DNA from 3 places in the Azorhizobium sp. AG788 genome. Region 2 is predicted to be linked to each of the others. Evidence: riboswitches for the same ligand, from Rfam matches in the RefSeq annotation. Region 2 holds a riboswitch; each other region holds the start of a gene.
The links. A riboswitch is a leader RNA that binds a small molecule or an ion and turns the genes downstream of it on or off. The one in region 2 is predicted to bind thiamine pyrophosphate.

Region 1 (9,407 bases), on a different contig from region 2:
GCGCCCTATCCCTTCAGCCCCAACCGCCCCAGTGGATCGCCCACGAGACCGCTGACGATAGTCGCGAGCAGCGGCGGCAAGGGCCAGATTTTCGCGAGCGGGCCGGCGATCCAGTCGCGGGCCAGAGGCAGCAGGGTTCCGTCGGACTGGTAGACCGGCGTGAAGAGCGTGCTCATGGCCTGATAGAGCCGCACATGCGCGCGCCGCAGCGCCACCGCGCGGGTGCAGGCGGCGACCACGGTGTCGGTCTGGCGCAAGGCGAGCGCGAGCGCATAGGCGTCCAGCAGGGCCATGTTGGCGCCCTGGCCCAGTTGGGGGCTCGTGGAGTGCCACGCGTCGCCGAGGTGGATCAGACCGGGTTCGGCCGGCACCGGCAAAGTGCGGTGGGCATAACGGGCGAAGGTGAGCTTGGCCGGGTCGTCGATCTGCGCCAGCAGTGGCGCGATGCGGGGCCAGAGCGTCAGCGCCTCGGCCTTCCAGGGGGCGAGCCCGGCCGATCGCCACGCCTCCAGATGGTCGGCGCGAAGAGACCAGAAGAAGGCCAGCTTGCGCGGCCCGACAGGTGCCGTACGGCCGATGGGCAGCACGCCCACCATGCGGCTCGCGCGCACATAGCGCTGCTCCAGCGCTGCCGGGTCGAAGCCAGCGTCATCCACCCAGTCCAGGGTCGCCCACAGGGCGCCATAGGGCAAGGGCCGGCCGGTGGGCGGCGCCAGCGGGCTGGAGGTGCCGAGCGCATCCACCACGAGATCGACGGGTGCGCTGTGCGTGCCATCCGCGAAGACCAGATGCCGCCGCCCGTCCGCCGTGTGGGTGGAGGACGAGATGGGGCGCCCGGTGAAGACCGGAATGCCTTCTGCGCGCACGGCCTCGTGCAGCGTGTGGAACAGGGCGGCCCGGTGGATGCCGATGCCGCGCGGCGCGTCCGCTCCCAGCGCGTCATAGCGCACGTCGAGCACGGCGCGGCCGGACGGCTCGCTCAAGCCGAACAGGCGCTCAATGGGGGCGCCGGCTGCCGCGATGGTGGCCTCCAGCCCCAGCGCCCGCAGCACGGCGCGGCCGGTCGGCTGGATCATCAGGCCGGAGCCGACCGGTCGCGCCGTCTTGAAGCGCTCGTAGAGCACGACGCGGTGGCCATCCCGGTGGAGCAGGAGGGCGGCGGCAAGACCGGCCGGTCCGCAGCCGGCGATGGCGATGTCTCTGGGCGGCATGAAGACCTTCGGGCGGGACGAGGATCCGGACGCTAGGGCGTCCGCGCGGGAGAGACAACGGTGGCTGCCCCTCGCGCCGGGGGCCCGTCCCTCGGCGCACAAAAAAGCCCCGGCTTCGGGGAAGCCGGGGCGGTGTCTGTCAGGTGACGCAGGCGCCTCTGAGAGTCCTTCCCGGAAGAAGGGGCTTCTCAGGAGAACAGCCTTCTCAGAAGAAAGCCTGGAGCCCGGTGATGGCGCGGCCGATGATGAGCGCGTGGATGTCGTGCGTGCCCTCGTAGGTGTTCACCGTCTCGAGGTTGGCCGCGTGACGGATCACGTGGAACTCCGCCGAGATGCCGTTGCCGCCGTGCATGTCGCGGGCGACGCGGGCGATGTCGAGCGCCTTACCGCAGTTGTTGCGCTTGATGTAGGAGATGGTCTCCGGCGCAAGCTGGCCCTCGTCGAACAGGCGGCCGGCGCGCAGGCAGGCCTGCAGGCCGAAGGCGATGTCGGTGGACATGTCGGCCAGCTTCTTCTGCACCAGCTGGGTCTGCGCCAGCGGGCGGCCGAACTGCTTGCGGTCCAGCGTGTACTGGCGGGCGGCCTCGAGGCAGGCTTCCGCCGCGCCGAGCACGCCCCAGCCGATACCGTAGCGGGCGCGGTTGAGGCAGCCGAACGGGCCCTTCAGGCCGGAGACGTTGGGCAGCAGGTTCTCTTCCGGGATCTCGACGCCTTCCAGCACGATCTCGCCGGTGATGGAGGCGCGCAGCGAGAGCTTCTTCTCGATCTTCGGGGTGGAGAAGCCCTTCATGCCGCGCTCGACGATGAAGCCGCGGATGGCATCGCCATGGGCCGCCGACTTCGCCCACACCACCGCGATGTCGGCGATGGGGGAGTTGGTGATCCACATCTTGGCGCCGGTCAGGCGGTAGCCGCCGTCGATCTTCTCGGCGCGGGTGCGCATGCCGGCCGGATCGGAGCCGGCGTCCGGCTCGGTGAGGCCGAAGCAGCCCACCCATTCGCCGGTGGCGAGCTTGGGCAGATACTTCTTGCGCTGGCTCTCGTCGCCATAGGCATAGATGGGGTGCATGACGAGCGAGGACTGCACGCTCATGGCCGAGCGATAGCCCGAATCGACCCGCTCCACCTCGCGGGCGGCCAAGCCGTAGGACACATAGCCAAGGCCCGCGCCGCCGTAATTCTCCGGAATGGTCACGCCGAGCAGGCCGAGTTCGCCCATCTCGCTCATGATCTCGCGGTCGAAGCGCTCGTCGAGATAGGCGCTGGTCACGCGCGGCAGGAGCTTCTCCTGCGCATAGTCACGGGCGGTGTCGCGGACAAGGCGCTCTTCTTCCGTGAGCTGGTCCTCGAAACGGAAGGGATCGGCCCAGTCGAAAGCCGCCTTCGTGCTGGTGGCCGTCTCGGCCTTCTGAGGTTCTCCCATCTCTCGCTCCTTCTTGCCGCTCTATACCGCGATGCCGTGTGTGATGCGCTGCCGCGCGCGACGCTGCAAGCCCGAATTTCACGCGAAGGATCATACGGACACGGCGGATGCCGGATCATGCCATTTTGTTTGTCTACCAACAATCGTCCGGCGCGCGTCCGCTGGCAAGCTCCTCCAGCCGCCGCCGGGTCGAGGCGGTGGTATCGGGCGGAAGGGCGCCGAGGGGAAAGGTGCCGACCTCGGCGATTTCGAAGGTGGGGCCGGGGAGCGGCCCCTGCTCGAAATCGCTCACGCGGAAGCACACCACATGGTCGCGCCCGCCCACCCGGGGATTGAAGAAGACCCCGTGGAGCAGAAGCGGGCCGGTGGCGCGGGCATTTGCCTCTTCCATCAACTCGCGCCGGGCGGCCGCCTCCGCCGTCTCGCCCACGTCCACCCCGCCGCCGGGCAGATGCCAGCCGGGCGTATAGGTGTGGCGCACAAGAAGCACGCGGTCGTCGCGGATGGCGATGGCCCGCACGCCCAGCGTCATGCCATGACGCAGGCGGCGGACGAACGGGGCGATGGGAAGCAGGGAGCGGAGCAGCCACATGCCGGACATTTGCCCGCGTGGCGGCACGCGGCGCAAGGCGTCCTCAGGCGTATTCCGCCTCGATGGCGCGGGCGCGGACGAAGGCCGGGCGTTCGGCGCAGCGCGCGAGATAGGCGGTGAAGGAGGGGCGCGGCTCCAGCATCTTGAAGACCTGGATGAAATAGCCGAGGTCCGTGGCGAGCAGCGTGTCGGCGGCCGTGAACCGCTCGCCCACCAGGAAGGGATGGGTGCTGAGGCGGGCGTCCAGCACCGACATAACCTTCTCGAAGCTGCCCCAGCCGGCGGCGCTGGTGGGCAGTTCCACACCCTTCATCTTCTGCACCAGTGCCGGCTCCACGCAGGAGGCGACGAAGATCATCCAGTGCAGGAAGGGGCCGCGCTCGGGATCGCCCAGCGGCGGGGAAAGGCCGGCCTCGGGAAAACGGTCGGCCACGTAGAGCGCGATGGCGCCGCTCTCGGCGATGGGGATGCCACGATCCACCAGCGCGGGCACCTTGCCCATGGGATTGGCGGCGAGCAACTCGGCATCATCGATGCCGTCGCCGCCATTCAGGTCCACGCGGACCAGTTCATAGGGAGCGCCCGTCTCCTCCAGCAGCCAGAGTGTGCGGAAGGCGCGGGTTCTGGGCGACCAGAAGAGTTTCACGGCGGCGCTCCCTCAAGGTCATGTCTCAGGAGAAGAACATGACCGGCACGTCGTCGCACGTCGAGTGGGGCGCGCGGCAATCCACACCGGCATCCCGGCCGCGGCACAGGCAGCCGGCCGGCACCGCGTCCGTCGGGGGCACGGCGCTTTCGACTTCAGGTTCGGGGGAGGGAGGCCGCTGGCCATCCCGGATCTGCGGGTGAGGCGTCATGGGCAATCTCCACGGCACGCGGCCGCGTCTGTCTGGGTGGGGCGTCTGCCCCTGCATGCCAAATTAATTGCACACCAGCTAATTTGGAGCAATGCAGAATCGCGGCCCCTGCCATGAAATGATTGTGTGCAACACAATTGCGTCGCGTGATATAAACAGCCGTTCACAGAGACGGCCCTTGCCATGTCCACCTTCTGCCTCGACGACCTGCTGTGCTTCGCCGTCTATTCCGCCGAACACGCCTTCACGCGCGCCTACCGCCCGCTGCTGAAGGCGCTGGATGTGACCTATCCGCAGTATCTGCTGCTGGTGCTGCTCTGGAACAAGGACGGCCAGAGCGTGAAGGAACTGGGCGAGCAGCTGCATCTGGATTCCGGCACGCTGACGCCGCTGCTCAAGCGCCTGGAGGGCGCGGGCTTCGTGCGCCGCGCCCGGAATGCGGCTGACGAGCGGGTGGTGAACATCACGCTCACGCCCGAGGGGCGGGCTTTGCAAGCCAAGGCGCAGGAGGTCGTCCAGTCCATGGGCGAGGCCATCGGCCTGTGCGCCGAGGACCGGGAAAGCCTGCGCGTCCAGCTCACGGAATTGCGCGATCGCCTGAACGCCGCCGTCGAATAGGCGGCGACGCCGCCTGCGGTCGGCCCGCCGCATTGCGACGGCGGGCGAAACGTGGCACTGCCTCCCCCGCGCCGAGATGGCGCAATGGTTTTCCTTGCCGCCGAAGCATCGTGCGGCGATAATGACTTGACGGCCTGGGGTGCCGCGCGTCACGCGCGGCTGAGATCACACCCATCGAACCTGTCTGGGTCATGCCAGCGTAGGGAGGAGCCGATGAGCGAGAGCTTGTCGCATCACGATTCCGCATCTTCGTCCGCCCATTCCGCGCGCGCATCCGGTGCGCGGCCGCGCGTCGCCATCGTCGGCGGCGGCGTCATGGGCCTGTCCATCGCCTGGCGGCTCGCGGAAGCCGGCTGCACGGTGGAGATCTTCGAGCAGGGCCGCACGGGCCTTGGCGCCAGCCATGCGGCGGCCGGCATGCTTGCCGCCTGCGCCGAGGCGGAACCCGGCGAGGAGGGGCTTCTGGCCCTCAATCGCGAGAGCCAGCGCCTGTGGCCCTCCTTTGCCGCCGATCTGGAGGCCGCCTCCGGCATGGCGGTGGACCTGCGCACGGACGGCACCATCGTTCTCGCCCTCAATGCGGACGATGCGGCCAAGCTCCGCCACCTCATCACCTTCCAGCAGGGCCTCGGCCTGCCGGTGGAGTGGCTGAACGGAGCGGAGGTGCGCCGGCGCGAGCCCCATCTCGCCACCAAGCTCGCAGGCGCCGTGTGGTGCCCCGAGGACCATCAGGTGGACAATCGCAAGGTGGCGGCCGCCTTGCGCGTCGCGGCGCTGAAGGCCGGCGCGACGCTGCATGAGGACATGCCCGTCGAGCGCGTGGAGGTCGTGGACGGTCGCGCCCGTGCCGTCATCGCGAAGGGCGAGCGCTTCGCGGCGGATATCGTGGTTCTGGCCGCAGGCGCATGGTCGCGCGGCGTTGCCATCACCCCCGCGACACCGCTGCCGGTGCGGCCGGTGAAGGGGCAGATGCTGGCGCTCGCCATGGACCCGGCCGCGCCCATCCTGAGCCATGTGGTGTGGGCGCCGGGCACGTATCTCGTGCCGCGCAAGGACGGGCGGCTCATCGTCGGGGCGACGGTGGAGGAGCGCGGCTTCAATGCCGATCTCACCGCCGGCGGGCAGCTGGCGCTGCTCACCCATGCCTGGCGGGCGCTGCCCACCATCGAGGAACTGCCGATCCTCGAGCAATGGGTCGGCTTCCGCCCCGGCAGCCGGGACGACGCGCCCATTCTCGGCCGCAGCGCCGAGGTGGAGGGGTTGGTGTTCGCCACCGGCCATCACCGCAACGGCATCCTGCTGCTGCCGGTGACGGCGGAGGCGATCTCGCGCCTCATCCTCGAGGGTGAGACCGACCCGGTGATCGCGCCCTTCGTGGCCGAGCGCTTCCTGCCGCGCGCGGCAGCGGAATGAACCCGGCCGCGTGACGAACGAAAACGTCCGTGGCAGCGTTGGACCTGAAAGCACAGACATAAGGCGAGAGGCGAGGACGTGAAGCAACTGCGCGTGAACGGCAAGGATGAGCAGATGGCGGTGGAGACGGTGGCCGATCTCCTCGGCGCCGTGGGGCTCGATGCCACCCGCAAGGGCATTGCGGTGGCCGTGAACGGCGCCGTCGTCTCCCGCCGCGCCTGGGAGGCCACCGTGCTCGCCTCGGGCGATGCTGTGGAGATCATCCACGCCAAGCAGGGTGGCTGATTAAAACGCTGCCGCCAGAAATTTGAGCGCCGGATCAGCCGGCCGGAAAGAGACCGACATGAACGTGAACGTTCCCGTCCCGAGCACGCTGGCCGATCCGCTGGTGATCGCCGGCCGTACCTTTTCCTCGCGCCTGTTCCTCGGCACGGCGGGCTATCCCAACCAGAAGATGTTTCTCGATGCGCTGGAGGCCTCCGGTTCGGAAATGGCCACCGCCTCCATCCGCCGCATGAGCCTTGAGGGCTATGAGGAGAGCCTTGCGGACCTTCTTACCGGCCGCGTGCATATCCTGCCCAACACCGCCGGCTGCCAGACCGCCAAGGACGCCATCCTCACCGCCGAACTGGCGCGCGAGGCGCTGGAGACGGACTGGGTGAAGCTGGAGGTGATCGGCGACCGCGAGCTGCTCTATCCCAACGTGGAAGAGCTGCTGAAGGCCACCGAGGAACTGGTGAACCGGGGCTTCGTGGTGCTGCCCTATTGCAATGACGATCCTGTCACCTGCCAGAAGCTGGCGGATCTCGGCGCCGCCACCGTGATGCCGCTCGGTTCCATGATCGGCACCGGCCTTGGCATTGCCAATCCGCACATGATCGAGCTGATCTGCGCCCGCTCGCCGGTGCCCGTCGTGCTGGATGCCGGCATCGGTACGGCCTCCGATGCCGCGCAGGCGATGGAGCTCGGCTGTGCTGCGGTACTGCTCAATACGGCGGTGTCCAAGGCCCACGATCCGGTGCGCATGGCCCGCGCCTTCCGCTACGCGGTGGAAGGCGGGCGTCTGGCGCGCCTCGCCGGCCGCATCCCGAAGAAGCTGCACGCGGAAGCCTCCAGCCCCGAATTCGGCCTGGTCGGCAGCTGATCTCAGCCATCTGCCGGGTCCCGAGGGACCCGGCATCGCGTTTCAGTCCTCGAACTTCTCTGTGGCGTCGGCGGTGCCGTGCACCCAATAGCCCGATGCCCGCAACCAGCCGGGCGGCACCTGCCGCTCGCCGAGCAGATGCGCGCGGATGGCCCGTGTGACCGAGGCTTCGGCGGCGAGCCAGACGAACGTGCCGGCCGGGATGTCGATGCCCTTGAGATGGTCGAGCAGAGGCCGGACCTCCCGCGGATCGCGCCGGTGGACCCAGAGGGCGGTGAGGCGGGCCTCGGTTTCAAACCGCTGCTCGTCCTCGGGTCCGGGCACCGCCACGAGGCTCGTGACGGGCGTGCCGGGGGCGAATTCCTCGATCCGGCGGCCGATGGAGGGCAAGGCGGTCTCGTCGCCGATCAGCAGCCAGTTGCGGATCGCCCCGCCGATGACCATCGAGCCGCGCGGGCCGCCGATCTCCACTTCGTCGCCCACGCGGGCATCGAGCGCCCAGCGGGTGGCGGGACCTGCCTCATGCACCGCGAAATCGATGAGCAGCGTACCCGTGGCGGCATCGTAGCGCCGGGGCGTGTAGTCGCGCATCTGCGTGCCGCCTTGGCCGTCCGGCACGAAGATCTTGATGTGATCCGCCGGGGACAGGGAGGTGAAGCCCTCCAGCTCCGCGCCGCTGAGGGTGATGCGGATCATGTGCGGGGTCAGCCGTTCCGTAGCGGCGACGGTGAGGCGCCGGCGGCGCAGGTCGTGGCGCACGCGCTCGATGCGCGGAAGGTCGAGATCGGAGGGGAGGGGAGAGGTGTCAGTCATGTGCGTCACTCAGGTGAGGTCCGGACGCGGCTGACTGGGGCGCAGGCGCACGTCCGGAGGCTTTGAACATCCGTCGGTGCGTTGAATGACGTTAACGCTTACGCGAGCCTCTCAAGGCTCCTGCAAACCGGGTGATAAAGCGCCGCCGGTCGGAGCACAAGCGGATGTGCGGAAGGTTGGAGAAGATCGAAACGGTGCTGTCCCAGAGGAAGGGGCGTCGCCACGCTTCGCTTTGGTCATGGCCGGGTGACGGGATGGTGGGCGCACTAGGGCTCGAACCTAGGACCCGCTGATTAAGAGTCAGCTGCTCTACCAACTGAGCTATGCGCCCCCGTCACGGGGTCATGGTACCGAACGCCGTTCCGCCTTGCGGCGAACCGGGAGAGAACCACTTGAACCTTGGGAGGAAAGTGGTGGGCGCACTAGGGCTCGAACCTAGGACCCGCTGATTAAGAGTCAGCTGCTCTACCAACTGAGCTATGCGCCCTCGGGGGTGTCCCCGTTCGGGAAGGCTCATGTAGCAAAGGCCCCCCCGACTGTCCAGCACAGCGTGACAGAAAATTCACGCCGCGCCGGACGTTGTGGACAAGCTTCGCGCGGGTCCGGCTGGCCCCGCGCGAAACCGAGCGTTGGCAACGGCCGCTTACTCCTTGAAGGCCTCCTCGCGGGTCTTCTGCACCGAAGGCAGCAGCACCACCACCAGCGCGATGGCGGCGAGGATGAGCAGCGCGGCGGAGATGGGCCGGGTGACGAAGACCATGGGGTCGCCGCGCGAGATCAGCATGGCCCGGCGCAGATATTCCTCCAGCATCGGGCCGATGACGAAGCCCAGCAGCAGGGGCGCCGGCTCGCAGTCCAGCTTCACCAGCGCATAGCCGAGGATGCCGAACAGGGCCATGGTGTAGACGTCGAACGTGTTGTTGTTGACGCTGTAAACGCCGATGCAGCAGAAGGCGATGATCGCCGGGTACATCACGTGATAGGGCACCGTGAGCAGGCGCACCCACATGCCGATCAGCGGCAGGTTGAGCAGCACCAGCATGAGGTTGCCGACCCACATGGAGGCGATCACGCCCCAGAACAGGTCCGGCTTATCCGTCACCACATTGGGGCCGGGCGTGATGCCCTGGATGATGAGGGCGCCGATCATCAGCGCCATCACCGGGTTGGAGGGAATGCCCAGCGTCAGCATGGGGATGAAGGAGGTCTGCGCGCCGGCATTGTTGGCGCTCTCCGGTCCCGCCACGCCCTCGATGGCGCCACGGCCGAAGCGGCCCGGCGTGCGGGAGATCTTCTTCTCGATGGAATAGGAGGCGAAGGAGGAGAGCATGGCGCC
Region 2 (9,407 bases):
GGCCGGTCCTCGGGCGCCTCCGAAGCGTCCTGTGCCGCCCGGCTCGCCACCGCCAGCACCCGCAGCCCCTGCGCCGCCAGGCCGGAGACGTCGCGGTCGAGATCGGCGTGCTCGCCCGGGGTGAGCCCGCACAGATGTGCGATCGCCTCCGGCGCGCCCTTGGCGGCGAACAGGAGCCCGTCCGGCAGATGCCAGAGCTGGAGGAAAGCGAGACGGTCAGGCTGCAAGGGAAAGGTGGACAGGAGCGCCAGCGTCTCGTCTTCCGGCGCCGGAACCGCCGCATGCACGGCGCGGTCCATGGGATCGACGGGCTGGGGGGCGCTGGCAAGGCGTGCAAGGCGCAGCAGATCGCCCGCCGCGCCGGCAGGCGGGCCTGCGGGCGCGACCGGGACCGTTCGCCCGGCGACCTGCGCCGCGACGAGCGCCATGCGGTTCTCCGTCAGCGTCCCGGTCTTGTCGGTGCACAGGATGGTTGCGGCCCCCAGCGTCTCGATGACCGCGCTCCGCCGCACCAGCACCTTCTGCCGGGCCAGCCGGAAGGCCCCGAGCGCGAGGAAGATGGCGAGCACCATCGGGAATTCCTCGGGAACCAGCGCGATGGAGAGCGTGATCCCGGCAAGCGCACCCTCGATCCAGTCGTGCCGCAGCAGGCCGTAGACCAGCGTGACGAGACCACAGAAGCCGATGGCGAGGAGGCCGAGCTTGCCGATGAGGCGGCTCATGGTCTGCTGGAGCGGCGTGGCTGCGGTCTCGATGGTGGCGAGGGAGGCACCGATGCGCCCGAGACGGGTGTCGGCTCCGGTGCGCACCACCTGCACCACGCCCTGTCCGCGGACGTTGAGGGTGCCGGCGAAGATGGCGCAACTGTCCTCGCCGCCCGGCGCGCGGCTGAGCGCCTCGGCCATGCCGTCCGCGGCGACACGCTTCATGACGGGCACGGATTCCCCCGTGAGGGCGGATTCGTCCACGGTGAGGGCATCGCCAGCCACCACGGCCCCGTCAGCCGGTACGCGGTCGCCTTCGCCGATCAGCAGAAGGTCTCCGGGCACGATCTCGCGGGCCGGGATCCGCAGGTGGTCGCCGTCGCGGAGGACGCGTGCCACCGGCTCGGCCAGCGCCCGGAGCGCAGCGAGGGCGCGTTCGCTGCGGGCTTCCTGGAGGACCACGAGGCCGATGGAGACCAGCGCACCGGCGCTGAGAAGCAGGCCCTCGCCGATGTCGCCGAGGAGGAGATAAAGCCCCGCGGCGAGCAGCAGCAGCAGGAAGAGCGGCTCGCGCAGGGTTCCGCCGATGATAACGGCGAAGGAACGCGTCCGGCTCCGCTGGAGCGCATTCGGCCCGTGGCGCACGAGACGCTGGCGCGCCTCCTCGGCGGACAGTCCGGTCGGCGGAGTGGCCGCGGGGGGAGGCTGCGGCACGGAGGCAGCGGGAGAACGGGTGGCGAGCGGCATCGGGGACCTGTCTGGTCTCGGCACCGTCACCCTTGCCCTCGGGCGCACCGGGTGCCTTGATCCGACGCAACGCATGATGACGCTGCGTCGGAAGGCGGATCGGCTGCTCAGAACGCCTTGAAGGTGATGATGGTGCGGGTGTCCTGGATGCCCGGCAGCTTCTGCACCTTCTCGTTCACGAAGTGCCCGATGTCGGTGGCGTCGGGCACGTAGAACTTCACCAGCAGGTCAAAATCCCCGGCGGTGGAATAGATCTCCGAGGCGATCTCGGCATCGGCGAGGGCGTTCGCCACTTCATAGGACTTGCCGAGCTGGCACTTGATCTGAACGAAGAAGGGGGTCACCGCGAACTCCTCAGGGCATTTCAGGCGAAGCGGCGCGCGTGAAGAAAATGCAGCCGGCCATGGGCGGGAGCCTTGCCGCGATTCGCCTGACGGCGGAAAGCCCCGCGCGCCAGCGGGCTCCGTCCGGCGCCGGCACACGTTGGACAAAAGCCTCGCCCCTGACAAGGGACAGCCGCCGCCTCCCACCTTGAAGCGGCGGGAGGCGGCAGCTACATCTTCTTCCATCTCGTCGGGGTGCCGTCCGTCACGGGCGGCTGAGAGGCCAACGCCAACCCGCGAACCTGATCCGGATCATGCCGGCGGAGGGAACCGAGACTGCGGCGCGCTTGCGTCCGCGCTCCCCGTCCGTGGAAGCGAGGCGCCAGATGAGCCAGAAGTCTCCCCCCATCGCCGTAACCATCGCCGGCTCGGATTCCAGCGGCGGCGCCGGCATCCAGGCGGACCTCAAGACCTTCTCCGCCCTCGGCGTCTACGGGGCGAGCGTCATCACCGCCCTGACCGCGCAGAATACGCTCGGCGTCACCGCCATCCACGACGCGCCGCCCGATTTCATCACCGCCCAGATGGACGCCGTCTTCTCCGACCTCAAGGTCGCGGCGGTGAAGATCGGCATGCTCTCGCGCCCCGCCACCATCGCGGCGGTGGCGGATGCGCTTGAACGGCTCGGGGCGCGCAACATCGTGCTGGATCCGGTCATGGTCGCCGCCTCCGGTGCCCGCCTGCTGGAAGACGCGGCCATCGCCACCCTCAAGACGCGCCTGCTACCGCTCGCCGACGTGGTGACCCCCAATCTGCCGGAAGCGGCCGCTCTGCTGAACGCGCCGGTCGCAGCGGACGAGGCCGCCATGCGGACGCAGGGCGAGGCTCTGCTGGCACTGGGCGCCAAGGCGGTGCTCATGAAGGGCGGGCATGGCGAGGGCGCGGAAAGCGTCGATCTTCTGGTGACGCGCGACGCCGTTCTGCGCCTGCCGGCGCCGCGCCACGCCACGCGCAACACCCATGGCACCGGCTGCACCCTCTCCTCGGCCATTGCGTCGGGCCTCGCGCGCGGGCTGACGCTCGCCGAGGCCGTGCGGGCGGCCAAGACCTATATCACCGGTGCCATTGCCGCCGCCGATCAACTGGAGGTGGGGCAGGGGCATGGTCCCGTCCACCACTTCCATGCCCTGTGGGGGCAGGCGGGGCTCTAAGGGCCGCTTTTGCTTGCTCCGTGCCGCTCCTTGCCGCTATCGTCCGAGGAAACGGACGAGTGTTCGGTAAAAGGGAGCGTCATGGCGCAGCGCGAGAAACCCCCGGAGCGGGGCAGCGGATTGGAACCGGGCGCCCATGCGATCACGGGCCAGCTTGGCAAGACCATCCAGCGGCTGCGGAAGGCCTATAATCTCTCGCTGTCGGACCTCGCCGAACAGTCGGGCGTGGCCAAGTCCATCATCAGCCAGATCGAGCGCAACGAGACCAATCCGACGCTCGCCACGGTCTGGCGCCTGTCGCAGGCGCTGGATGTGACGGTGGAGCGGGTGCTGGCCTCCTCCGACGAGGCGCCCTTCGTCGAGAAGCTGACCCGCGCCGACACGCCCATGCTCCAGTCGGAGGACGGCCTGTGCCGCCTCGCCATCATCGGCTGGATCAAGACGGTGGAGTGGCTGCAATATTACGACTTCCACGCTGAGCCCGGCGGCGTCCTCGATTCCGAGGGGCATCAGCTCGGGTCCATCGAGTGCCTCTCCGTGCTGGAGGGCGAGCTTGAGGTGGAAGTGGGCGGCGTCATCGAGACCGCCAAAGCCGGTGAGACGCTGCGCTATCGCTGCGACCGCCAGCACGTCATCCGCAATGTCGGCAGTGTGCCGGCGCATGCGCTGATGGTCTGCCTGCTCAAGGCTGCCGTGCTCGACTGAGCGGCCCGATGGCGGCGCGGGCGCCGCCATCGCGTTCTTCCGGGTCCATTCGGATCAGTACACGTCCCGCCGGTAACGGCCGTCCTGCGCGATGGCTTCCAGCGCATCGGCCCCGAGGATGTCGGTCAGCGCCTGATGCACCGCCGGCGCCATCCCCTTGAGGCTCCCGCAGACGTAGATGGCCGCGCCCTCGGCGACCCACGCCTTCACGCGGTCGGCCTCGCGCTTCAGCACATCCTGCACATAGAGCTTCTCCGCATCGCGCGAGAAGGCGGTGTCCAGCCGCTCCAGCGCGCCCGAAGCCGTCCAGCCGGCCAGCTCCTCGCGGAAATAGAAGTCCTTGTCCGCATTGCGCTCGCCGAAGATCAGCCAGTTGCGGTCCTGCCCCGCGTGAATGCGGGCTTTGAGCAGGCTACGCAGGCCGGCAAGACCGGTGCCGTTGCCGATGAGGATCAGCGGGCGCCCGTCCGACGGGGCATGGAAGCCGGAGTTCGGACGGATGCGCAGCGCCACCGTGCCGCCGATGGGTGCGTGGACCGTGAGCCAGCCGGAGCCGAGGCCATAGCCCTCCGGCGTGCGCGCCTGCCGCACGACGAGTTCCAGCCGTCCGTCCTGCGGGATGGAGGCCATGGAATATTCGCGGTGCGGCAACGGCTTCAGCCGTTCGGTGAAGTCCTGCGGCTGCCAGCCCGCGGCCTCCGCGGGAGCGGGCAGGTGGCGGCGGGCGAGGACCTGCCGCAGTTCCCCGTGGCTCTCCGCCACCGCAAGCTCCGCCGGCGCCGCCTTCTCCCAGGCGGCGAAGAAGGCATCGAGCGTGGCGGGTGCGTTCTCCGGCCCCACCTCGGCGACGTCGCCCGCACTCCAGTCGAGATCGGCGCCGTCGGCAGGCTCCAGCACCACATGGAAGGTGGGCAGGCCGACGCTGCCGGGATTGAGCTCCCGCCGCGAGACGAGCCGCCAACTGCGATAGGCCGGCGCGGTCCAGTCCGCCTCTACGGAGGTTCCCGTCAGCGCGCCGAGTTCGGCCTGCCAGTGGCGCAGCGCGGCCGCGTCCTCATGGTCCGCCTCCACGCGGTCGAACAGCGGCGTGGCGCCGCTGGTGCGCAGCCAGACATCGAGATCGCGGCCGAAGCCGCAGAAATGGGCATAGCTGCGTTCGCCCAGCGCCAGCACACCGTATGTGATCCCCGCCAGCGCTGCCGGCCCGGCCTGCATCAGCTTGGCGAAGGGGCGGGCGCTGTCCGGCGCCTCGCCCTCGCCGAAGGTGGAAACCACGAACAGCACCTGCCGCGCGGCAACCAGATCCTGCGGCCGCAACGTGCCAAGGGGAGTGACCCGCACCGGGCGGCCGGCGGCCTTCAGGAGGCCGGCGCTCTGCCACGCGAGGCGCTCGGCGGTGCCGCTCTGGCTGGCGAAGGCGATGAGGACGGGCGCGGCATCGGAGGTGACGCCGTCCGAAAGGGCCGCCGCCTGCCGGGCGACCTCCTTCTTCTTGCGGCGCCGGTCGAGATAGAGGAGCCAGCCGGTGATGGTGAACAGCGGCATGAGCAGACTGGCGATCATCATCAGGATGAGGCCCGGCATGCCGAAGAAGCTGCCCGCATGGAGGGGAAAGATGCTGCCCGCCAGCTTCAGGTTTAGTGGCAGGTCGGAATAGCGCTTGTGCTCCCGCACCTTGCCGCTCGCATCCAGCACGAGGGTGTTGCTGGCCCGCTCATGGTCCGCATTGAGCGGGATGTATTGGATGCTCAGGCTGGCGCCCTGCACCGGCAGGCGAAGCGAGGCCTGCGTGAAGCCGCCGCTTTCCTTCACGAACACCGGCCACAGCGTCGCGAGGTCCGCGCGTCCGCCGCCCTGTCCGCCTTGACCGCCCGCGCCTCCGGGGCCCCGCTGTCCGCGCTCTCCGCCGGGTTGGCCATTCTGTCCGCGCGCGCCCGCTTCGCCGGCCGGTGGCGTTCCGGTCTGGCCGGCCTGCGGTGGCGCACCCTGCGCGCCATTCGCCGCCTGCTGGCCCTGAGCCTGCTGCGGCGGGGCGCCGCCGGGTCCACGCTGGGCCGGCCGCGGGGCGCCCAGCACGTCGTAATAGGCGTTGCGATACCAATCGTACGACCACGTGAGGCCGGTGAGCGCCGCCAGGAGATAGAAGGGCAGAACCCAGGTGCCGACGATGGAATGCAGTTCCCAGAACAGGGAGCGGCCGCGCCGGCTGAAATCGATGAAGACCCACGTCTTCAGCGAGGTCCAGTTGCGCGGCCAGCGTAGATAGAGGCCGCTGAGCGCGAAGAAGATGAGGATGGCGGTGGAGGCCCCGACGATCTGCTTGCCCACCTCGCCCGCCGCCAGCCAGCGGTGGATGAACATGATGGTGAACATGGCATCCTCGCCCCGCGGCCGGGGCAGGAGCTTGCCGTCATAGGGATTCACATAGAGGAATTCGCCGCGCCGCTCTCCGGGCGGGGGCGCGAACATCACGCGGGCGGAGCGCTCGGGATCGCCGTAGACGGTGAGGCTCGTGACCGTCTTGTCCGGGGCCTGCGCCCGGATGCGCTGAATGAGCGCGTCCGGGGCGAGCGGCGCCGTTTCGGCCTTGCCGACGGTGAGGATGCCGGGGTTCAGAGCGACGAGGATCTCTCTCTCGAAGGAGAGCATGCCGCCGGTCACGCCCACCACCGCCAGCACGATGCCGGCCGTGATGCCGAAGAACCAATGCAGCTGAAACAGAACCCACTTCACCATCGGCGTCACGCCCCTCGACCTTGCGTGACTTGAACCCTGCCGTAACGGGAATCCTGCGGTGCTGGCGCAAAAAAGAATGCAGCGGCAGAAGGGATGCGGCGACGTGCTCAAGAACACCGCACAGGCATAGCAACGGGGAAAACACAGCTCAACGAGCCGGCCGATCAATGGAATAGTTATAAGTAAAAACAGGAGCGCCGCGCCCGGTAAAATCTCCGGCGCGGCGCTTTCCTTTTCGAGCCATCCTGCCTGCCGACGGATGCGGGGTCAGCGCTCCACGAACGCCTTCTCGATCACGTATTCCGCCGGGCTCGACTGGCTGCCCTCGTTGAAGCCGCGCGCTTCGAGCTGCTCCACCACATCCTTCAGCATCTGCGGGCTGCCGCAGAGCATCAGGCGGTCCTCGGCGGGGTTCAGGACGGGCACACCGATGTCCGTGAACAGCTTGCCGCTCTCGATGAGGGCCGTGATGCGCCCCTGATTGCGGAAGGGCTCGCGGGTCACGGTGGGGTAGTAGATCAGCTTCTCGCGGACCTGCTCGCCGATATATTCGTCGTTCGGCAGGTCCTTGGTCAGGAAGTCGTCATAGGCGAGTTCCGCCACCGTGCGGCAGCCGTGGATGAGGATGATCTGCTCGAAGCGCTCGTAGGCGTCCGGATCCTTCACAACGGAGAGGAAGGGCGCGAGACCCGTTCCGGTGGAGAGCAGATAGAGCCGCTTGCCGGGGGTGAGATTGTCCTGGATCAGCGTGCCCGTCGCCTTGCGGCCGACGAGGATCTTGTCGCCGGGCTTGAGATGCTGGAGGCGGGAGGTGAGGGGGCCGTTCTGCACCTTGATGGAGAAGAACTGGAGGTCCTCCTCATAGTTGGCGCTGGCCAGCGAATAGGCCCGCAGCAGCGGCTTGCCCTCCACCATCAGGCCGATCATCACGAACTGGCCGTTGAGGAAGCGGAAGCCCGGATCGCGGGTGGTGGTGAAGGTGAAGAGGTTGTCCGTCCAGTGGTGGACGCTCTTGACCGTCTCTTCGTTGAGATTGCTCATGAAACCCACTCGAACTGAAAGCCGGCCGGCGCGGGGCCGGTCTCCGTCTCGCGCACATCCAATCACGGTCGCGCACTGTGAAAGCTTTGCTTCCACTCTATAGCACGTATTTCCCGCGCTGCACTGCGGCGGCGCGTCTTTTTAACCGCTGCAAGGAGCGCCGGTCAGATGCGGCGCCACCAGGGCATCCAGATCGCCGCCCGTGAAGAGGAGGCCGCGCACACCCGCTGCCGCTCCGGCGGCGATATCGCTGTCCTTGTCGCCCACCATGAGGCTCATCTCGCGCACTGTGGGCCAGTGCGCCATGAGGTCGATCAACATGCCCGGCTCGGGTTTGCGCCAGCCAGTGGCGACGCGATAGCGCGGCTCCTCCGCCTCCGGATGGTCGGCGGCATAGCGGATGTCGTCCAGATGGGCGCCATGGGCGCGCAGCATCTCCTGGAGTGCCGCATTGCAGGCGATGGCATCGGCCTCCGCATAATAGCCGCGCCCGATGCCGGACTGGTTGGTGACGAGAAAGACGTTCCAGCCGAGATCGTTGGCCCGCTTCACCGCCTGCGCCGCGCCCGGCAACAGGACGAGCCGGGCGGGGTCGCTCACATAGCCATAATCCTCGTTCAGCGTGCCGTCGCGGTCGAGGAAGAGGGCGGGGCGCTCCGGACGCCCTGGGGTCGCCGCATGGCTGTCGCACACGGCAGCGGCCGGCAGCCGGAGACGGGCGACACCGGAGACGGTGCCGAGACGGGCCAATACGTCTCGTGGCGCATCCGCACCGGAGAGCGCGGGCAGGAGATCGCGGGCGAGGCCCGCGAGGCCCGCCGGCGCCGCGCCGTCGGGCCCCGCCACGATGGCCTGGGCGGGCGTTGCGAACAGATCGAGCCAGTTGGCCTGGATCACGCGGCCGGGATCGACCAGGAGGAAGCGGCGATCAAGCGGCAAAGCGGAGAGACCGCTCAGCCTGTCGAGCGCGTGGACGGCGATCCGCGCCAGATGGGGCAGGGGCGGCAGGGCCGCGATGATCGCATGGGCCCGTCCGGCGTGGTCCGGCGGCACAGGCACCAGAAGGCGGGTGAAGCCGAAGCGGGCGGCGTCGGTGAGGGCGCGGGCGAGGCCCGCGGCGTCCTCCCGGGCAAAGCCCCATGGGATCACCGCCTGCGTTGGCGGGGAAAACGCTCCGTCGCCCATGGCTCAGGCGCCCGGCTGCCGCGCCTGCGGCGATAGGAACGGTTCGCGGAGGATCGGGCCCACGGGCGGCTTCTTTCAGGCTGCCCCGGCGAAGGCCGCCGGGGGTGATCGTCAGGGTGCGGGCCGCGCCCGAGCCGGGCAGGCTCCGTCAGAGGAGGGCGCCGGAGGCGAGCTTGCCGAGATATTGGCCGTAGGTGGACTTCGCCTGCTCCTGCGCGAGCTTGGCCAGTTGCTCGCGGCTGATGAAGCCGGAGCGGAAGGCGATTTCCTCGGGCGAGGAAATACGCAGGCCCTGACGCTGCTCGAGGATCTGCACGAACTGTGCGGCTTCCACGAGCGAAGCCGGGGTGCCGGTGTCGAGCCAGGCAAAGCCCCGGCCCATGATGCTCACATTGAGCTCGCCGAGGTCGAGATAGGCCTTGTTCACGTCCGTGATCTCGATCTCGCCCCGCGGCGAGGGCGCGAGATTGGCGGCGATGTCCACGACGCGGTTGTCGTAGAAATAAAGGCCGGTCACCGCGAGGTTGGACTTGGGCTTCAGCGGCTTCTCTTCGAGGGAGAGCACCTTGCCGGTCTCGTCCATCTCCACGACGCCGTAGCGCTCGGGATCGGTGACGGGATAGCCGAAGACGGTCGCGCCGGTCTCGCGCGCCTGCGCGGTCTTGAGCAATTCCGGCAGACCGTGACCGAAGAACAGGTTGTCGCCCAGCACCAGCGCCACCCGGTCATTGCCGACGAACTCGCGGCCGACGATG
Region 3 (9,407 bases), on a different contig from region 2:
AACATCACCCGCTTCATGCGCGAGCGGGTCAAGCCGGGCGGCATGGTCTCGGTGACCTACAACGCCATGCCAGGCTGGACGGCGCTGCTGCCCATGCAGCGCCTCCTGCTGGAACATTCCCGCCTCGGCCGCGAGCGCAGCGATGTGCAGGTCATGAAGGGGCTTGAGTGGATCGAGCGCCTTCAGGCGGCGGGCTCCGGCGTACTCGGCAATGCCGCCCTGCTGGACCAGTTGCGCAAGGGCAGCGACAAGTCCGGCGCGCCCAACCGGGCCGTCTATCTCGCCCATGAATATCTCAATGCCAACTGGCACCCGCAGTATCACATGGACACGGCGGCGGAACTGGCCGAGGCCAAGCTCGGCTTCATCGGCTCGGCCTCGCTCATCGACAATTTCCCCGACCTCGCGCTCAAGCCGGAGCAGCGGCAGTTGTTGGAGGAGGTTCCGGCCGGGCCGCTGCGCGAGACGCTGAAGGACTATCTGGTGAGCCGGCCGTTCCGCCGCGATCTTTATGCCCGCGGCCCGCGCCGGATTGCGGACGGCCAGCGCGACGCCCATCTGCGCACCTTCGGCCTCGCCCTCACCATTCCGCCCCACGAGGCACGCACGGAGCTCGATGTTCCCGCTGGCAAGGCGCAGCTCCCTGACCGTTTCTACAAGCCGCTGTTTGCGGCGTTGGCGGAGCGGCCCCGCAGTCTCGACGATCTGGTGGCCCTGCCGGAACTGAAGGACCAGCCGGGCGCACCATCCATGGTGGAGATCGCCGGCGTGCTGGTCGGCTCCGGGCAGGCCATCGCCATTCCCCCGCAGCAGCTTCCGCGCAACGACGCGGCGGTGCGCCTCAACCGCCTGCTGGCGCAGGAAGTGGCCGAGCAGCGGGCAGCGACCGCCGCCATCGCCACGCCGCTCACGGGCTCCGGTCTCAACCTCACCACCATGGAGGGGGCGGTGTTCCACGCCCTCGCCACGGGCATCACGCCGGAGCATGGCGCGCTCACCGACACCATCGTGAACCGCCTCGCCGCCAGCGGTACGCCGCTCGCCCGTGACGGCAACGTGATCACCAGCCCCGAAGGTCAGAGGGAGATCGTGGGAGAAAGCGCGGACTGGTGCCTGCGCATCCGCGTGCCCCTGTGGGAGGCCCTTGGCGCCCTCTGAGCCCCGCCCAACCCGGTATCAACACAGGTCCGCACCAGTCCTCCGACGCCGTGCGCTTCCGAAATTGCAAGGGCTTGCGGTGTAACGCGTGTTGCACCGCAAGATTGACACCCGGCACGCGGCCTCCCAGACTGGTCTTATTCCAAGGGGGGCCCCGCGAGGGGGCTGAGATATCGTCTTCCGGTCCGGCCGTAATGGTCCCCGGCGCCACGATGACCCTTCGAACCTGATCCGGGTCATGCCGGCGAAGGGATCGGAATCAGCCTGGCGCCACGTGCGGTCCCGTTGGGACGTTTCTCAGGCAAACCTGCTCCTGAAGCTCATCCCGGGTCTCATTTGAAGCGCGAGCTTGAAGGAGATCCGTATGCTCGACGAAGCCTCCACCTCAGCCCTCAAGGTGACGACGGGGCCCCTTCCCCATTCCCGCAAGGTCTTCATTCCGGCCGAGAATCCGGCTGTGAAAGTCGCCATGCGCGAGATCGGCCTGTCCGATCCAAGCGAGCGGCCGGTGCGCGTCTATGACACCTCCGGCCCCTATACGGACCCCGACGCCATCATCGATCTCACCAAGGGCCTGCCCGAACTGCGCCGCCAGTGGGTGCTTGATCGCGGCGACGTCGAAGAGGTGGAAGGTCGTGCCCAGAAGCCGGAGGACGACGGCCTGAAGCCCGGCCAGGTGAGCCACCTGCCCGCCTTCGACCGCACCGGCCGCAAGCCGCTGCGCGCGAAGGCCGGCAGGCGCCCGACCCAGATGGCTTACGCCAAGGCCGGCATCGTGACGCCGGAAATGGAATATGTGGCGGCGCGTGAGAATCTCGCCCGCGCCAATGGCGGCGCCCACCCCAAGCACCAGGCCATGGGCCTTGGCGCGGCGATTCCCGCCGACATCACGGGCGAGTTCGTGCGGCAGGAAGTGGCGCGCGGGCGGGCCATCATCCCGTCCAACATCAACCATCTCGAGACCGAGCCCATGGCCATCGGTCGCAACTTCCTCGTGAAGATCAACGCCAACATCGGCAATTCGGCGGTGACCTCGGGCGTTGCGGAAGAGGTGGACAAGCTGGTGTGGGCCATCCGCTGGGGGGGCGACACGGTGATGGACCTCTCCACCGGCAAGAACATCCACACCATACGCGAATGGATCATCCGCAACGCGCCGGTGCCGATCGGCACGGTGCCGATCTATCAGGCGCTGGAGAAGGTCAACGGCGTGGTTGAGGACCTCAACTGGGAGATCTTCCGCGACACGGTGATCGAGCAGGCCGAGCAGGGCGTGGACTACATCACCGTCCACGCGGGCGTGCGCCTCCCCTATATCCCGCTCACCGCAAACCGCGTCACAGGCATCGTCTCGCGCGGCGGCTCGATCATGGCCAAGTGGTGCCTCGCCCACCACAAGGAGAGCTTCCTCTACGAGCATTTCGAGGAGCTGTGCGAGATCCTCGCCCAGTATGACGTCGCCTTCTCGCTGGGCGATGGCCTGCGCCCCGGCTCGATTGCCGACGCCAATGACACCGCCCAGTTCGCCGAGCTGGAGACGCTGGGTGAACTCACCGAGATCGCCTGGAAGCACGACGTGCAGGTGATGATCGAGGGGCCGGGCCACGTGCCCATGCACCTCATCCGCGAGAATGTGGAGAAGCAGCTCAAGCTCTGCCACGAGGCGCCCTTCTATACGCTTGGCCCGCTCGTGACCGACATCTCCCCCGGCTACGATCACATTTCCTCGGCCATCGGCGCGGCGATGATCGGCTGGTTCGGCACCGCCATGCTCTGCTACGTGACACCGAAGGAGCATCTCGGCCTTCCGGATCGCGACGACGTGAAGGCCGGCGTGATCTCCTACAAGATCGCCGCCCATGCGGCCGACCTTGCCAAGGGCCATCCCGCCGCGCGCATCCGGGACGATGCACTGTCTCGTGCGCGCTTCTCCTTCCGCTGGCGCGACCAGTTCGCGCTCTCCCTCGATCCGGAGACGGCGGAGGCCTATCACGACGAGACCCTGCCGGCGGAAGGCGCGAAGGTGGCGCACTTCTGCTCCATGTGCGGGCCGAAATTCTGCTCCATGAAGATCAGCCAGGAGCTGAAGATCGAGGCCGGCGACATCGCCCAGAGCGGCATGGCTGAGATGGCCGAGAAGTTCCGCGCAAGCGGCGGCGAGATCTACCAGCCCGCCCCGGAGGTGGCTGCGCCGCCCTCCGCCTGACGACATGCGCCGCGCCATGGCCCCCATGGCGCGGCGTTTCTTTTGGGGCGCACAAGGGTGTGGATGACCGGACCGAAGGTTCGCAGAAAGACCCCGGAGCCCCCTTGCAATGCGCAAAACCGCAAAGTAGGTTCCGCGCCTACTTCGACGCGACGCGCGAAGGGTCTTGCAGCTGTAGCTCAGTTGGTTAGAGCGCCGGTCTGTGGAACCGGAGGTCGGTGGTTCGAGCCCACCCAGCTGTACCATTCAATCCACGACAATCTGACTGCGCCGGACGACGGCGCGCCAAGGAATCGACCGCCCCGCGGACGAGGCGGCCGGTCGGCGATCAGAGCGCCTCGGGCTTCTTGATCTCGATCTCGACGAAGGCGATCGGGTGCGGCGAGCCGTTCATCACGTCGTGGGTGATGCCTTCCTTGCGACCATAGGACTGGCCAGCCTTCAACGGATTGTCGATGACGTCCGTGCCGTTGTGGACGCGCAGGATGCCGTCCGTGAGCATCACCACGAAATAGGGCCAGTCGTGCCGGTGCCAACCGGTGACGGCGCCAGGCGCGAAATCCCAGCGGGTGATGCGGATGGCATCGTCATCCTGCTGGACGGTGGGGACGGCGGGAATGGTGCAAGCAAAGGCCACGAAACGCACTCCGGAAGACAGAAGGTGGCGCCCGATTCTCTTTTGTGCGGGCGCGGTCTGTAGTTTCCGGCAAATGCGAGGGCCTGCCAATGGCTCAAGCGCGGCTTTGAACCCGGCGAGGGATCAGGCCCTCGCCGGGATACCGATCAGGACTAGCCGATCAGGACACGCCGATCAGGGCTTGGCCGCGACGACGATGATCTCGACCTTGAACTGCGGAGCGGCCAGCTTGCCTTCGCTGGTGGCGCGGGCCGGCGGATTGTCCTTGTCCACCCACTGGTCCCACACGCTGTTCATCTCGGCGAAGTCCTTGATGTCCGCGAGCCAGATGGTGGCGGAGAGGATGTTCGCCTTGCTGCTACCGGCGCGCTCCAGAAGAGCGTCGATGGAGGCCAGAACCTTCTTGGTCTGGGTGGCCACGTCCGGGCCCTCTTCCACCTGGCCGGCGAGATAGATGGTGTTGCCGTGGATCACGGCCTCGCTCATGCGCGGGCCCTTGTCGAGGCGGACGATGCTCATAATCGCTTTCCTGCTGATGGCCCGCGATCGGCGCGGGCGGACGGAGGCGCGGCCGAGGCCGCACGGCGCATATAGCATCCCCCGCCCCCGTGCGCGCCCCTGGCCGATTGAGGTCGGAGCTTTTCCATAGAGCGGTTCAGGCGGCGCGAGTGCCGAAGTCGAAGAGCTTCATATAGGCCGCGCTGTCCTCCGGACCGATGCCGGCGGCCACCATCATCCGGTGCAGGTCGGTGACGAGGCCGGTGAGCGGCATGGGCGTGCGCAGCGCCATGGCATAGCGCTGCACCGCCTCCAGATCCTTCAGCATATTGTCGATCCGGCCCGTGGGGGTCAGATCGAAGGCGGCCATCTTGCCCATGAACTCCTGGAGGATGCGCGAATCGGCGCGTCCGCCGGCCAGCGCCTGCGGAATGCGGGCGGCATCCACGCCGCCATCGAGCGCGAGACGGGTCGCCTCCGCCACCGCGAGGAAATTGCAGGCACACAGCACCTGATTGATGAGCTTGGTGGTCTGCCCAGCGCCGCAAGGCCCCATGTGGGTCATATTCGCCGCCACATCGGCCAGCACCGCCTTGGCCCGCTCCACGACCTCAGGGCTGCCGCCCATCATGAGCGTGAGCCGCCCCGCAAGGGCGGCCGGCGCGCCGCCCGACAAGGGCGCATCCACATAGGCCATGCCGGTCTCCCGCTCCAGCCGCGCGGCGAGCGTGGCGGTCGCCTTGGGGTCGATGCTCGACATGTCGATGAAGAGTTGGCCAGGCTTTGCCGCCGCGGCGATGCCATCGGCCCCGAACAGCACCGCCTCGACGATCTCCGCCGTGTTGAGGCTGGTGATGATGACGTCGCTCGCCTGCGTCAGCGCCGCGACGCTTTCCATGGCGATCGCCCCACGCGCCACCAGCGGCGCCAGCTTCTGCGGATCCATGTCGCGCAGATGCACGGTGCGGCCGCGCTCCAGGAAGCGCGTCGCGATGGCGCTGCCCATGACGCCGACGCCGATGATGCCGATGGTCTCGCTCAACTGGACTTCCTCCCATTCTTGCGGCGCTTGCGCGCCGGCGCGGTGGTCTCGCGCTCGATCAGCCGGAAGCCGACATCGATACGCTCGGGCACCGCCGCCGCGCCGCTGTCGTCGTGAAGGAGCCGCATCAGCAATTCGCCCGTCGCCGTGCCGATGGCCCGTGCGTCGATCCCCATAGTGCTCAGCATGGGCACGCACTGGCGGCCGAAGTCGAAATCGCCGAAGCCGAGCAGCGACAGGTCGTCGGGCACGCGGATGCCGCGCCGCTGGCACTCCATCAGCGCGCCCCAGGCGGAAATGTCGGAGACGGCAAACAGCGCCTCCACATCCGGCGCCCGCTCCAGCATGGCGGCGAACGACTGGCGGCCGTGATCGAAGGCGACCGGCACATCACCGAAGTGCAGCACCAGTTCGTCCGACAGGCCCGCCTCGCGTAGAGCGGCGGCAAAGCCCTTCATGCGGTCCTCACCGCGAAAATCCCGCGCCTCGCCGCCCCTGCCGGGGCCGAGGGCGCCGATGCGACGATGGCCGAGGGAGATGAGATGATGCGCCGCCGCCCGGCCCACCTCGTAATTTGAAAAGCCCACCGCATGATCGATGGGCTGACCGGGATTGTCCCATATCTCCACCACCGGCACGCCCGCCCGCAGCAGCATCTGGGAAGCGGTCTTCGTGTGCACGGAACTGGCCACCACAACCGCGTCCGGCCGGCGGGGAAGCATGGCCCGCAACAGACGCTCCTCCTCGTCCAGCCGGTACATTGTGTAGCCGATGAGCAATTGATAATCAGCCGGTCGCAGCACCTCCGTCAGAGCATGCGCGGTGTCGGCGAAATTGACGTTGGTCAGGGTCGGCAGGATCGCCGCCACCACGTTGGTGCGGCGGGAAGACAGGCTTCCCGCCACCCGGTCGGGCACATAGCCCAGTTGCTCCACCGCCGCCAGAACGCGCGAGCGCGTCTCCCGCGACACGGTCTCGGGGTCGGCCAGGACCCGCGAGACGGTCATCGTGGAGACGCCCGCGAGACGCGAGACGTCCCGCATGGTGGGCTTGCGCGTGAGCGGCGGCATGATCGCCTCAGGACCCCGCCTGACGCTTGTAGACGATGTGATAGAAGCGGCCGGTGAACATCTTCACGATGTCCTCGGTCACCGCGCGGGCCTGCGTGCGGATCGGCGAAGCGAGAGCCTCGTCGATGGCCTCCAGCGAGGGATAGTCGATCTCCTGCATCATCGCCACCGGCGGCGCGTCGGGATCATGGCGCACGGCGCGCAGCACGCGCACGGCCTCAGCGTGGGGCATCTGCTTCCAGAGCGGCAGCAGGCGCTCCTCCACCGCCTTGAAGAACTCGTCCTCGCGGCCGGGCGTGATCTGGCCCTCGAAGATGGCGCAGCGGGTATACATGAGCGTTTCCTTTGTTCGTTATGCGCGCGGTCAGAAGGTGAGATGGACCTTGATCGCCCGGTTGCGGTCGGCGGCCATGGCGAAGGCGGCGTCGGCATCGCTCATGGGCATCTGGGCCGAGAGGATGGGCGACACGTCGATAAGGCCGCGCGCCAGATAGTCCACGGCGGTCTTGAACTCGGTGTGGAAGCGGAAGGCGCCGACGAAGTCGATCTCGCGAGCCATCAGCATGTTGGCCGGCACGGGAATGGTGCCGGGCGGCATCATGCCCACCTGGATGACGCGACCGCCCGGCCGCACCACCTTGAACAGCGACGCGAGCGCCTGCGGCGAGCCAGTCGCCTCGAGCGCGATGTCGAAATAGCCCTTGTCCGCCTCATAGCGGGTGAGCTTCTCCGGATCGGTGCCGACGCAGATGGTCTCGTCCACCCCCGCTTCACGGGCGATGGCGAGCGGCGCCTCCACGAGGTCCGTGATGGCGATCTCGGCCGCGCCCATGCGGCGCATGACGAGGGCCGAGAGGATGCCGATGGGCCCTGCCCCGGCGATCAGGACCTTGCGCCCTGCGATCTCGCCGCCGCGCCGGCAGGCGTGGACGGAAACGGCCAGCGGCTCGGCGCAGGCGGCCACCCGCATGGACATGCTGTCCGGCACCTTCACGCACTGGTCAGCGCGCGCGATGAAGGTCTCGCTGAAGGCGCCCTGCACGTGCGGATAGATGGCTGCGCTGCCGAAGAAGCGCATGTTGCGGCAGAGGTTGGAGCGCCCCATGCGGCAATAGTCGCAGGTGAGGCATGGCCGGCTCGGGTCCACGGCCACGCGGTCGCCCGGCTTAAGCGTCTCGACGCACGGTCCGACCGCCGCCACCTCGCCGGACACCTCGTGGCCCAGCACGAGCGGCTGGCGCACGTCGAAATCCCCGACGCGGCCCTTGAAATAATAGGAGAGGTCCGAGCCGCAGATGCCGCCGGCGGCGAAGCGCAGGCGCACCTCGTCGTCAGCGAGCGGACGCTCATCAATCTCCTCGACCCTCAGATCCTTGGCGGCATGAAGCACGGCGGCGCGCATGATCACTCCCCGGTGCGAGGCCCGCATTCGAGGGGCCTCTTGTTTTGTTACCGATAACATGCTCTATCTGGAGCACAAGCAAAAAAGCAGGCCGCCGGATGCTCCAGGGCACGAGCGGGCAGCACCTAGGGAGACAAGATGTCGATCCAGTTGTTCGACCTCACCGGCCGTCTGGCGCTCGTCACCGGCTCCAGCCAAGGCATCGGCTACTCGCTGGCCCTTGGCCTCGGAAAGGCCGGCGCGCGCGTGGTGCTGAACGGCCGCGACGCCGAAAAGCTAGCCGACGCCCAGGCACGCCTCGCTGATCAGGGTGTCGCCGCCGAGGTGGCCGCCTTCGATGTTACCGATCACATTGCAGTGCAGCGTGGCGTCGATGAGATCGAGGCGAACACCGGCGCCATCGACATTCTGGTGAACAATGCCGGCATCCAGCGCCGCGCCCCGCTTGAGGACTATCCCGTCGAGACGTGGCACGAGCTGATGCGCACCAATCTCGACAGCGTATTCTACGTGGGACAGGCGGTCGCCCGGCACATGATCCGCCGCAAGCGCGGCAAGATCATCAACATTGCCAGCCTCCAGAGCGAGGCGGCGCGCTATTCCATCGCCCCCTACACCGCCTCCAAGGGCGCGGTGAAGAACCTCACCAAGGGCATGTGCACGGACTGGGCGCGCCACGGCCTCCAGATCAACGCCATCGGGCCGGGCTACTTCGCCACGCCGCTCAATCAGGCGCTGATCGAGAACCCCGAATTCGACGCGTGGCTCAAGAACCGCACGCCAGCCGGTCGCTGGGGCAATGTGGAGGAGCTGCAGGGCGCCTGCATCTTCCTCGCCTCCGAGGCGGCGAGCTTCGTCAACGGACAGGTCCTTTACGTGGACGGCGGCGTCCTCGCGACCCTCTGATCCCGGACAACGGGCCGCGCGCGAACGGCGGCGCCGCCCGGATCATCAACAATCACGCCGTTCCGCGGGCACGCCAATCCGCGTCTTCAAAGCCTCTGACGGGCGCAGCCGCATCCCGGCTGCCCGACACCCTCACAGGACTGCTCAAAGGGAGGAAACCATGAGCCTGAAATCCCTCACGCGGGGCCTTCTGGTCGCCGCCGGCATCGGCCTCGCCGGTCTTGCCAGCGCCGCCAGCGCGAGCGCCACGACGCTCAACGAAATCGTCCAGCGCGGCACAGTGCGCATCGGCGTGCTGATCGGCGGCCCGCCCATGGGCATGGTGGACGACAAGGGCAACCCCACCGGCTACGACTATGATGTCGCCGTGCTGATCGCCAAATATCTCGGCGTGAAGGCGGAATATGTGGCGCTGACGCCGCCAGCCCGTATTCCCGCGCTCCAGACCGGCCGCGTGGACTTCCTCATCGCCACGCTGAACCCGACGC

Region 1: linked by a shared signal. The riboswitch ahead of thiO (glycine oxidase ThiO) and the one ahead of thiD (bifunctional hydroxymethylpyrimidine kinase/phosphomethylpyrimidine kinase) in region 2 are both predicted to bind thiamine pyrophosphate.
Region 3: linked by a shared signal. The riboswitch ahead of thiC (phosphomethylpyrimidine synthase ThiC) and the one ahead of thiD (bifunctional hydroxymethylpyrimidine kinase/phosphomethylpyrimidine kinase) in region 2 are both predicted to bind thiamine pyrophosphate.

The regions. Positions count from the first base shown of each region.
Region 1 covers NZ_SOBM01000001.1:678,406-687,812, forward strand. The annotation lists gene DFO45_RS03100 (NAD(P)/FAD-dependent oxidoreductase) at 6-1,211, opposite strand; gene DFO45_RS03105 (acyl-CoA dehydrogenase) at 1,417-2,634, opposite strand; gene DFO45_RS03110 (NUDIX domain-containing protein) at 2,768-3,226, opposite strand; gene DFO45_RS03115 (glutathione S-transferase family protein) at 3,270-3,872, opposite strand; gene DFO45_RS03120 (MarR family transcriptional regulator) at 4,267-4,701, shown strand; TPP riboswitch at 4,827-4,926, shown strand; gene thiO (glycine oxidase ThiO) at 4,915-6,114, shown strand; gene thiS (sulfur carrier protein ThiS) at 6,193-6,399, shown strand; gene DFO45_RS03135 (thiazole synthase) at 6,458-7,258, shown strand; gene DFO45_RS03140 (siderophore-interacting protein) at 7,301-8,071, opposite strand; tRNA gene DFO45_RS03145 (tRNA-Lys) at 8,327-8,402, opposite strand; tRNA gene DFO45_RS03150 (tRNA-Lys) at 8,483-8,558, opposite strand; gene DFO45_RS03155 (tripartite tricarboxylate transporter permease) at 8,715-9,407, opposite strand, start outside.
Region 2 covers NZ_SOBM01000004.1:469,068-478,474, forward strand. The annotation lists gene DFO45_RS12905 (cation-translocating P-type ATPase) at 1-1,451, opposite strand, end outside; gene DFO45_RS12910 (Lrp/AsnC ligand binding domain-containing protein) at 1,559-1,795, opposite strand; TPP riboswitch at 2,016-2,121, shown strand; gene thiD (bifunctional hydroxymethylpyrimidine kinase/phosphomethylpyrimidine kinase) at 2,161-2,985, shown strand; gene DFO45_RS12920 (helix-turn-helix domain-containing protein) at 3,067-3,690, shown strand; gene DFO45_RS12925 (PepSY domain-containing protein) at 3,745-6,426, opposite strand; gene DFO45_RS12930 (ferredoxin--NADP reductase) at 6,694-7,467, opposite strand; gene DFO45_RS12935 (HAD family hydrolase) at 7,609-8,652, opposite strand; gene rfbA (glucose-1-phosphate thymidylyltransferase RfbA) at 8,801-9,407, opposite strand, start outside.
Region 3 covers NZ_SOBM01000002.1:693,471-702,877, forward strand. The annotation lists gene DFO45_RS07330 (class I SAM-dependent methyltransferase) at 1-1,158, shown strand, start outside; TPP riboswitch at 1,294-1,429, shown strand; gene thiC (phosphomethylpyrimidine synthase ThiC) at 1,523-3,364, shown strand; tRNA gene DFO45_RS07340 (tRNA-His) at 3,533-3,609, shown strand; gene DFO45_RS07345 (cupin domain-containing protein) at 3,693-4,001, opposite strand; gene DFO45_RS07350 (RidA family protein) at 4,176-4,520, opposite strand; gene DFO45_RS07355 (NAD(P)-dependent oxidoreductase) at 4,657-5,541, opposite strand; gene DFO45_RS07360 (LacI family DNA-binding transcriptional regulator) at 5,538-6,584, opposite strand; gene DFO45_RS07365 (ethyl tert-butyl ether degradation protein) at 6,619-6,945, opposite strand; gene DFO45_RS07370 (L-idonate 5-dehydrogenase) at 6,976-8,013, opposite strand; gene DFO45_RS07375 (SDR family oxidoreductase) at 8,152-8,919, shown strand; gene DFO45_RS07380 (transporter substrate-binding domain-containing protein) at 9,080-9,407, shown strand, end outside.